Regions from separate parts of the Intrasporangium sp. DVR genome, predicted to be linked through region 1. Evidence: riboswitches for the same ligand, from Rfam matches in the RefSeq annotation. Region 1 holds a riboswitch; the other holds the start of a gene.
The links. A riboswitch is a leader RNA that binds a small molecule or an ion and turns the genes downstream of it on or off. The one in region 1 is predicted to bind cyclic di-AMP.

Region 2: it holds a riboswitch for cyclic di-AMP, as region 1 does, so the genes downstream of both, ABWV20_RS03805 (C40 family peptidase) here and ABWV20_RS06660 (CHAP domain-containing protein) in region 1, are expected to answer to the same signal.

The regions. Positions count from the first base shown of each region.
Region 1 is NZ_BAABZW010000005.1:445,289-450,362, forward strand. Features, by position in the region: gene ABWV20_RS06650 (transposase) at 1-290, opposite strand, end outside; gene ABWV20_RS06655 (hypothetical protein) at 482-1,279, shown strand; cyclic di-AMP (ydaO/yuaA leader) riboswitch at 1,425-1,617, shown strand; gene ABWV20_RS06660 (CHAP domain-containing protein) at 1,620-2,492, shown strand; gene ABWV20_RS06665 (alpha/beta hydrolase family protein) at 2,609-3,688, shown strand; gene ABWV20_RS06670 (S8 family serine peptidase) at 3,770-4,987, opposite strand.
Region 2 is NZ_BAABZW010000003.1:192,409-197,482, forward strand. Features, by position in the region: gene ABWV20_RS03795 (MFS transporter) at 1-1,157, shown strand, start outside; gene ABWV20_RS03800 (iron-dependent transcriptional repressor DtxR) at 1,182-1,934, shown strand; cyclic di-AMP (ydaO/yuaA leader) riboswitch at 2,072-2,237, shown strand; gene ABWV20_RS03805 (C40 family peptidase) at 2,236-3,033, shown strand; gene ABWV20_RS03810 (DsbA family oxidoreductase) at 3,111-3,794, shown strand; gene ABWV20_RS03815 (STAS domain-containing protein) at 3,870-4,280, opposite strand; gene ABWV20_RS03820 (ATP-binding SpoIIE family protein phosphatase) at 4,277-5,074, opposite strand, start outside.

The DNA of each region.
Region 1 (5,074 bases):
GGCTCACTGGCGGCGGTGTGGCGCAGCTCGTCGGAACCGGCGTCCCGCAGCCAGCGCCGGAGGGTGCTGACGCTGACGCCGACCTCCTGGGCGACGGCCGTCACCGTGACACCGGGTCGGCGAGCCAGCGCGACGGCGTGGGCGCGGAACTCGCTGGTGTACCGCTTGGCCCGCGACGGCGTCGGGCGGGAGGTGCCACGGCTCGGCAGATGGACGACGACCGCCTCCTCGGGCCGATCGTCGCTCGCGTCCTTGTCCTCTGGGTACCGCTTGACTGGTGGATGGGACATGGCTGCACCTCATGACTCCCCCGGGCCGGACCTGTGGAGACGGGATCCGGTCAACTCTGCGAGGATACCGACCCCCGCGGTCCATGGCGGTCTCGAAGAGCCTTACGCGCCAGTAACATCCCCTGAGCCGGGTAGCACCTAGAGTTGGCCGGGTAGGTGTTCGGGAATCGGCCACTTCTGGGGGTAGCGCGATGACACAACAACCAGGGACCCGCCGCGAACGGCGCGAGCTCGAGCGCCAGCAGCGCGGGCCGGCGGCTGCCGTCGCCGTGCTCGTGGTCGCCCTGATCGTCCTCGGCGCCGCCGTCTGGTTCGGCAAGGACCTCTTCGTCGGGTCCCCGACAGCGGCTCCCGTCAGCCCGACGGCCACCTCGACACCTCCGTCGACCGCGCCGAGCACGGCCTCGACCCAGCCGACGACAGCGGCGACCCCCTCCGAGTCCCCGACGCCCACCGTCGACCCCGTCGCGGCGCGGGTGGAGGAGTGCCGCAGCGGTTGGCTCCTGCAGGCGAAGGCTCGTAGCGCTGCAGGGACGTCGCTCAGGGAGTGGGACGCCCACCTCGACATCATGAACGCCCTCCAGGCCGGCAAGATCTCATTGGCCAAGGCCAAGAAGGACTGGGGACCCACCACCGCCGACGCGCCCCAGCACATCGCCGCGTTCCATGCGGCCGACCGCGCCTACCGCTCAGCGGAACGACGCTGCGACGTGCCCCCGGGCGCGACGCCCAGTCAGCAGACGAAGGACCTGGCCACCTGCGCGGCCAGCATGAAGGTGGTCGACGGGATCCTGGGCCGGGCCCGCGCCGCCATCGAGCCGTGGGAGACCCACCTGAAGGACCAGTCGCACTTCAAGGCGGGCGGCATCACGGCGACCCGCGCCGAGGCGCTCTGGCGGTCCCTCTGGCAGCAGGGGCTGAAGCGAAACCCGCCCTACTTCACGGCGGCCGCGGCGGGCGCCAAGGCGGCCTGCCCGCTGGCCGGCTGAGCCCGGCAACCCGGCGGCCGTCTTTACCATTTGATGGACAGCCCGTTACCCGAACGTGACATCGGGGAAGGAGTCCTCTAGTCTCTTGCCCAGCCCCTCCCTCGGTGGGGCCGGCCGTGAGGCGGACGCCGAGTCCTGCCATCGCCTCGAGGTCCCGCTTGACCCGCATGGCAGGAGCGGGGGAACCACAGTTCCTCCGAGCGTCGTGGAGCCGGACCCGTCCGGTTGCCCGTCGCTCTTGGGGTGTAGCACTCGAGGAGGGCCTCCGGGCCCGAGACGAGGCCGGGCAGCCTTTCGCCCGAACCCGACAGCTAACCTCGTAGGCGCGGAGAGGTTCTCTGTGAAGACTGACAACCGTCCCGGGCGCCACCGGGCGCCGGGTGGGTACAGCCCGCTCGGCGAGCTCAAGAGCATTGCTCGTGAGTCCGCGCAGCCGGCCATGAAGGGCGCGGCTGTCGTCGCCGCCGCTGGCGGGCTCGTGGCCACGCTGACCGCTCCGGCCTCGGCCGAGACCATGTCCGGCGCGTCCGCGGCCGCACCGGTCGCCGCGCCGAAGGTCGCCGCACCGAAGGCTGCCGCCGCCGTCGGCCCTGACGCCGCCCTCGCACCCGCTGTCGCGGCGGCACCGGCGCTCAGCTCCATCGGCTACGCGTCGACGACGACGAAGGCGCCCACGGCCAAGCCGATCGTCATCAAGGACGTCGTCGTCGAGAAGAAGCGCGAGGAGGCGGCCCAGAAGGCGCGCGAGGCCGCCGAGGCCCGCCGTGCGGCCGCCGAGCGCGCCTCACGCTCGGCCACTCGCGCCACGCTGACGTCGTCGACCTACTCGCCGAAGGCGACGGTCAACGGCTCGTCCGGCCAGAAGTCCGCCTACAACTGGGCCACTGCCGGCCAGTGCACCTGGGGCGCGCTCAACAAGTGGTACCAGTCCGAGGGGTACTACCCGGGCGGCTGGACCGGCAACGCGATGGCCTGGGGCTATGGCGCCGCCAACGCCGGCTACACCGTGTCCAGCACCCCGCGCACGCGCTCCATCGTCGTCATGCAGCCGGGTGTCCACGGCTCCTCGAGCGTCGGCCACGTGGCGTGGGTCACCGCGGTCAACGGCAACGAGATCACCATGATCGAGATGAACGCCCTTGCTGGGCCGTACAACTACAACACCCGCACGGTCACGCACGTGGGCGGGATGCAGTACATCTACGCTCCGTGATGCAGCGCAGCTGCTGACACCGCGGTCACAGGCGGGACGGGTGCCGAGGCACCCGTCCCGCCTGTGTCATGCCCAGCCAGCGGCCGCTGGGCAGGTTCCCCTGAGACACTGCAGGGGTGCGAGGGACCATCGTCGCCTGGACCCTGACGGCCGTGCTGGCCGTCAGCGCCTGCACGAGCGAGTCCGTCCGCGAGACGCCCGGGGGCACCGCGACCCGGAGTGCGCCCACCACGGGTTCGAACACGGCGTCGGCCACGGCGCCCACGTCCGCCTCGGCCGCGACGTCATCAGGGACGACTCGGGCACGGGCGAGCACGACTGAGCCTGCGGACCCTGCCTTCATCCAGTCCCTCATCGACACCGACTTCGACGGTCGCGACCTGCGGCTGGGTCGTGAGGGCGGGAGCACGAGCGCCTACCGCCAGTTCTACGCGACGTTCCGGGGAGACGGACTCCTGATCTCCGGACGGATCAACGTCCCCCGCGGCACGGGCCCCTTCCCCGCCGTTGTGCTCGCCCACGGCTACGTCCCCATCGAGGAGTACACCAACGGCGCCACGATGCTCCGGGAACGCGACTACCTGGCCCGACAGGGCTACGTCACCCTCCACATCGACTACCGCAACCATGCGCAGTCCGACGACGACCCTGACAACGGCGCTGCGCTGCGCCTCGGCTACGCGGTCGACGCGATCAACGCCGGTCTCGCCCTCCAGCAGTTCGAGGCCGTCGACCCCGACCGCATCGGCATCATCGGCCGCTCGATGGGCGGCGGGGTGGTCTACAACGCGCTCGTCGCCAGGCCCGGCCTCTTCAAGGCCGGGGTCGCCTACAGCCCGGTGAGCTCGGACACCGTTGACAACTTCAACCGGTGGGTCCGCCGCGACGACGACCGCGAGGGCGACGCCCGAGCGGTGCTACGGCGACTCGGGACGCCCGAGCGGGCGCCCGAGACGTGGGCACGCACCAGCCCCCGCACGTACTTCGACCGGATCACCGACCCGATCCTCATCCATCACGGCACCGAGGACGAGGACTGCCCCATTCGCTGGTCCGCGGAGACCGTCGCTGCGCTGAAGAAGGCCGGCAAGAAGGTGACCTACCACGTCTACCCGGGGGAACGTCACACCTTCACGTCGCAGTGGCCGCTGTCGATCCGCCGGACCGGGTCCTTCCTCGACGCGAACCTCCGCTGACGCCAAACGTCTCAGAGGCCAAACTCCTCAGAGGCCAAACTCCTCAGAGGCCAGACGTCCGCTGAGGCCGGGGCTTGCTCCTCAGAGGCCGGCGACGTCGAGGAGTGGCTCGTGGATGCCGTCCGGGTCGCCGGTCCAGCCCGAGGTCCCGGCGGCTGCGAGGGCAGCCCTGACCGCGGCGGGCGTCGCGCCGGGGTGGGTGGACAGGTAGAGCGCGGCGGCCCCGGCCACGTGCGGGCTGGCCATCGAGGTGCCGCTGATCGAGCGGTAGCCGCCACCACGCCAGGTGGAGAGGACACAGACGCCCGGGGCGGCGAGGTCGACGTCAGCACCGAAGTTCGAGAAGCCGGCGAACGTGTCGTCCGTCCCGTACGCACACGTCGGCGAGCCGAATCCCCCTGGCAGACCGTCGAAGTCCGTGATCGCTGAGACCGTGATCACCTCGGGGTAGGTGGCGGGGACGAAGGAGGATGCGTCGGCTGACGCGTTGCCCGCCGCGACGACGTAGGTGACTCCGGCTGCGGTCGACCGGCAGATCGCCTCGCGCAGACCGTGGTCGGTGCAGGAACCCTCAGAGCCGCCTCCACCGAGACTCATGTTGGCGACCTCGATGGTGTCGGCGTGGGCCGTCACCCAGTCGATGCCACAGAGCACCGAGGACCAGGTGCCGCTGCCGTTGGCGTCGAGGACGCGGACGGCCCAGAGCCGGGCACCGGGTGCGACACCGACGACCCCGATCTTGTTGTCCCTGGCGGCTGCGGTCCCGGCGACGTGGGTGCCGTGACCGTGCAGGTCGTTCGAGGAGAGGTTGCCAGAGACGCAGTTCACGCCGCCGACGACGTTGAGGTCCTTGTGCCGCGGGTCGATTCCCGTATCGATGACGGCGATGTCGACATCAACCGCTCCACGTCCATCGCCGGCTCGGGCTGAGCTCACGTCAGCCCCGACCCGGCTGATGCCGGCCGGCACGATCTGTGCCGTGATGCGCACCTGCCGGTCCGGCAGAACCGCTGCCACCCGAGGATCGCGGGCCAGGGCCGTCGCCGCCGCCGGCGTGAGCCGGGCCGAGTAGCCGCTCAAGGCGTGGCGGTAGACGTGGTCGACGGAGGCGCCGTGAGAGCGGGCATGCGCCGAGGCCACTGCCCCGGGATCAGCACCCGGCTCGAGGGTGACGATGTAGGAAGCCGCTGCTCCGGCGCGGTCCGGTCCGGCGGCTGCGGCCGAGGACGTGACCCCCGATGTCACCGTCAGTGCGGCTGCGAGAAGGAGCGGAACTGCCGACACACGCCTGATCTTCATCACTGCCCCCAGTTTCCGGTTTCGGGTCGTGCGCCGACCGTCACATCAGTAGCGTAGGCCGCGTGGCCTCGGCCACGCGGCCCAACA
Region 2 (5,074 bases), on a different contig from region 1:
GCGTGGCTGCGCTGCTCGTCGCGGCCCTCGGCGTCGGCACGCTCCTCGGCGACCTGCCGTCCGGCGCTCTTGCCGCCCGGATCGGCGAGCGCCGAGCGCTGCTGGTCGCGGCACTCGTCGAGGCAGCCGGGATGGTCGTGGCTGCGACCGCGCGGGCCCTCGTCCTGCTCTTCGTCGGGGTCGTCGTCATCGGGCTCGCCCAGTCCCTCTTCGGGCTCGCCCGGCAGGCCTACCTGACCGAGGCGGTGCCCGTCGGCATGCGCGCCCGGGCCCTGTCCACGCTCGGCGGGGTCCACCGGATCGGGTACTTCGTCGGTCCGTTCGTCGGCGCCCTGGTCGTCGCCCGGTGGGACGTCGCCGCCGCCTACCTCGTCGGTGTCGTGGCGAGCCTCGCGGCCTTCGCCCTCGTCCTCGTGGCGCCGGACATCACGCCCCGGGCGACCGAGTCGGCCCCGCGCCTCCGGCAGCGGTCGGTCGGCTCCGTCCTCGTCGAGCACCGACGCGTGCTGCTGACGCTGGGTGTGGGCGCCATGTGGGTCTCCGGGGCCCGCACGGTCCGCGAGGCCCTCGTCCCGCTCTGGGCGGAGTCGGTGGGATTGTCCCCCAGCCAGACCGCCCTCGTCTTCGGTGTCGCGGGTGCGGTCGACATGGCCCTGTTCTACCCCTCGGGGTGGTTGATGGACCGCCATGGCCGGGTCGCCGCGGCGGTCCCCAGCATGCTCGTCCTCGGGCTCGGGATGGCCCTGCTGCCCTTGAGCACGACACTCGTCGCCGTCACGGCGGCCGCCACGGTCCTCGGGCTGGGCAACGGTCTCGGGGCCGGCCTCATCATGACCCTGGGCGCGGACGCCTCCCCACCCGAGGCGCGGGCCCAGTTCCTCGGCGGCTGGCGCCTGTGCGCCGACGTGGGAAGAGCCGCCGGGCCGCTCGCGTTGTCAGGACTGAGCGCGATCATCACGCTCGGTGCCGCGTCGGTCCTCCTCGGCCTCGGGGCGGTCGCGGGTGCCGTGTGGTTGCGGATCTGGGTGCCGCGTCATGATCCGACCGTCGCTCGGCGCGCAGCGTCGAGGGGCGCCGTGGCGGCCCGCTCGGCGTCGGCGCGGGACCGGGACGCCGTGGACAGCTCGAGTGCCCGGTCCGAGCTGCCCGAGCCATGAAGGATTCTTTGAGAGAGTAGGACCGTGACCGACCTCATCGACACGACAGAGATGTACCTCCGGACGATCTTCGAGCTGGAGGAGGAGGGGATCATCCCGCTCCGGGCGCGGATCGCCGAGCGGCTCGGCCACTCCGGGCCCACGGTGTCGCAGACGATCGCCCGGATGGAGCGGGACGGCCTGGTGGCCGTCACGGGTGACCGGCACCTGGAGCTGTCGGACGAGGGGCGGCTGCTCGCGACGCGGGTGATGCGCAAGCACCGTCTCGCCGAGCGCCTCCTCGTCGACGTCATCGGGCTCGAGTGGGAGTACGCCCATGACGAGGCCTGCCGCTGGGAGCACGTCATGTCGGAGAAGGTCGAGCGCAAGATCCTCAGCCTCATCGGTGAGGGGCGGGAGTCGCCCTACGGCAACCCCATCCCCGGTCTCGAGGAGCTGGGCCTGGAGGTGTCCGATGACTTCCGCAGCGGGCTCGTCGCGCTGACCGAGGCCGCCGGCGACGAGGCCGTCACCGTGACGATCCGACGGATCGGTGAGCCGGTGCAGGTCGACCCGGAGGCGCTCGCGCTGCTCACCTCGGCGGGCCTGATGCCGGGCGAGCGCGTCGCCGTCGTGCGCGAGGCGAGCCGCGTCATCGCCTGCCGGGAGGGGATGGACCGATCGAGCGGCGTGTCGCTGCCCGAGGACGTCGCAGTCCATGTCTTCGGCCAGCGCGATCCGGAGCCGCACGCGCACTCCGCGTCGGGCCCCGCCACGGCTGCCGCCACTCCCGCGTGACGCAGCCGGCGAGAAAGTTGTCCCCATGTCGTGATCAGGACGTGACAACGGCGGGGGGTTTGGATAGTTTGAGCGGGCTCGCTCCGAATGGGGCGGGTGCTCCGGGCCGGATCGCCAAGTCCTGCCACCGGACCGGGCACGTGACCACACCGCATGGCAGGAGCGGGGGAACCATTCTCCGGGCGTCGTGAGACGTCCTTGGGGTGAAGTCCTCCCGAGGACCTTCGGGTCCGAGCGAGGGCCGGGTAGTACCTCCCACCCGAACCCGACAGCTCACCTCGCAGGCGTCGAGAGGTAGCACGTGGCTCAGAACGTTGCCGGGCGCCACCGCGCCCCTGGTCGCTACAACCCGTTGTCAGAGCTCAAGCTCATCGCCAAGGAGTCGGCGCAGCCGGCCGTGAAGGGTGCCGCGATCGTGGCAGCCTCTGGCGGCCTCGTCGCCACGTTCGCCCAGCCGGCCGCTGCGGACAGCCAGGCTCTCGCCGCGGTCAAGTCCACGCCGAGCAGCGCAGCCGTCGTCGGTCCGCAGGCGACGACGATCAAGGCGGCGAGCGCGCTCAACGCCATCGGCTTCGCCCAGCAGGCGACGACCACCAAGGCAGACGTGGTCAAGCCGATCGTCATCAAGGACGTCGTCGTCGAGAAGGAGCGCGCCGCGCGGGAGGCCGCCCAGGCGGCTGAGAGGGCCGCGGCGGAGCGCCGCGAGACGCAGCAGCGGGCGTCCCGCACGACCACCGAGCGCACCCCGATCGCCGACCCGGCGCCGTCCGCGTCTGGCATCGTCGGCATCGCCCAGTCGATGATCGGTGTCCCCTACGTCTACGGCGGCAGCACGCCGAGCGGCTTCGACTGCTCCGGCTTCACCTCCTGGGTCTACCGCCAGGCGGGGATCTCGATCCCGCGCACCGCCTCCCAGCAGCAGGCCTCGGCCACCCGTGTGAGCACGCCCCAGCCCGGTGACCTCGTCTTCTTCGGCTACCCGGCCTACCACGTCGGCATCTACGTCAGCCCCGGGCGCATGATCGACGCGCAGCGCCCCGGCACGGTCATCGGCTACCACTCGATCTGGACCATGCCCGCCGGTTACGGGCGCTACTGAGCTGACCTCCCCCATGAGGGCTGCTACGGCAGGTCCGAGGGTGCGCGCCCGCGGAGCGACCGTGCAAGACTGAACCGATGACCGACCAGTCCGCAGCGGAGTCAACGACGCCCGTCAGCCTGGAGCTGTGGTCCGACCTCGTCTGTCCGTGGTGCTGGATCTCCAAGCGTCGCGTCGAGGCTGCCATCGCGGCCTTCGAGCGTCCGCATGACGTCACGATGCGGATGCGTTCGTTCGAGCTGGACCCGCTCGTCCCGGTCGGTGAGCGCCTCGGGGTGGCCGAGCACCTCGGCCGGAAGTACGGCGGCGGCGTCGAGGGCGGGCGCCTGATGAACGCCCACGTCAGCGACGTGGCGGTGGGCGACGGGCTGACCTTCGACTGGCACACCGCAGTCCGCGCCAACACGTTCGACGCGCACCGGCTGTGCGCGCTCGCGCTCGAGATGGGCGGGCCCGCCCTGCAGTCGGCCGCCTACGAGCGTTTCCACGCCGCGCACTTCAGCGAGGGGCTGGCGATCGACGACCACGAGGTGCTCCAGCGGCTCGCCGCCGAGGCCGGCCTCGACGAGCGTCGGGTCGCCGCGGTGTTGGCCGGTGACGACTACGCCGAGCGGGTGCGCGAGGACGAGCAGCTCGCCGCCTCGATGGGCGTCACGAGCGTGCCGTTCCTGCTCGCCAACGGCCGCGCCGCGATCTCGGGCGCGCGCTCCGTCGAGGACTACCTCGCGCTCCTTCGCGGCGTCGTCACCGAGAGCGTCTGACCCGGCCCCCCGACGGTCGAGCGCGGGCGGCCGAGGTCACCCAGCGGCATACGGCGGGGGTGGCCTTGCACGCGGTCACGGAGGAGTCAGCGGACGCTGGGGCGGCGTCGGTCCCGGGGCCCCGCGGTCGGGAGTCGCGGGCTCGGCAGCGGCCTCCTCGAGGGTGTCGTGCACGGAGATCACCGTCCGGATGCTCGTCAGCTCGAGGACGGCGCGGATCGGAGACTTGGGGGGGACGAGCAGTCGGAGGTCCTGTCGCCGGTGCCCGAGGCGCTGCGCGAGACGGAAGAGCATCGCGATGGCGGCACTGTCGAGGTAGGTCGTGCCACGCAGGTCGAGGACGACGCGGGCTGGGTCGTCCGCGAGGGCCGAGGTGATGGTCTGCCGCACGTCGTCGACGTTGGCGAGGTCGATCTCCCCGCTGACCTGGACGTGTCGGACCCGGGCGGAGTGCTCGTGCGAGGTGATGCGGGCCACGGAGCTCATCGGGCGCCTCCGTTCTCGATGCTGACGCGACGCTGCAGGTGGACGACGGTGCCCTCGCCGGTGCGGGCGACGTCGACGGTGTCGGTCAGGGCCTGCATCAACGGGAGGCCCCAGCCCCCACCCCGGTTGGAGGGCGCCCGCCAGTGCCCACGGTCGCGCACCCACAGCAGCACCAGGCCCTCCTCGAGTCTGGCCTCGAGCTCGAGGACACCCGGGGCCGCGGCGTAGGCGTGTTGGACGACGTTGGCGCACGCTTCACCGCAGGCGACGAGCAGGTCGTTCTCCTCGTCAGGGGTGACGCCGGCCTCGCGCAGCCAGCGCCTCAGCGAGCCGCGGGCGTGGGAGAGCATCTGGGCCTCGGCGGGGACGGTCAGGCGCAGCGGTCCGGAGGGCACTCGAAGCGGCCGGACCGCGACGAGCGCCACGTCGTCGGCGAGGCGGTGCGGCTCGATCAACGAGGTGAGCAGATGGTCACAGAGGTGCTCGAGGCTCTCGTTGGCCATGGGCGCGGCTGCGGTGCTCAGCCGGTCGAGGCCGTCCGTGATCGGCTCGCCGCGCCGCTCGACGAGCCCGTCGGTGTAGAGGAGCAGGGTCGCCCCGGCCTCGAGGCGGTGGCTCGACTCGTCATAGCAGGCCTCGGCGGTGACCCCGAGCGGCGGAGCCAGGCCCACCTTGAGGAACCTGGCGCCCGTCGCATCGGCGGTGAGAGCGGGTGGATGCCCGGCGCTCGCCACGCGCAGCAGGTGCGTGTTGGGGTCGAGCACGGCGTAGAGCAGCGTCACCATCTCGGGCAT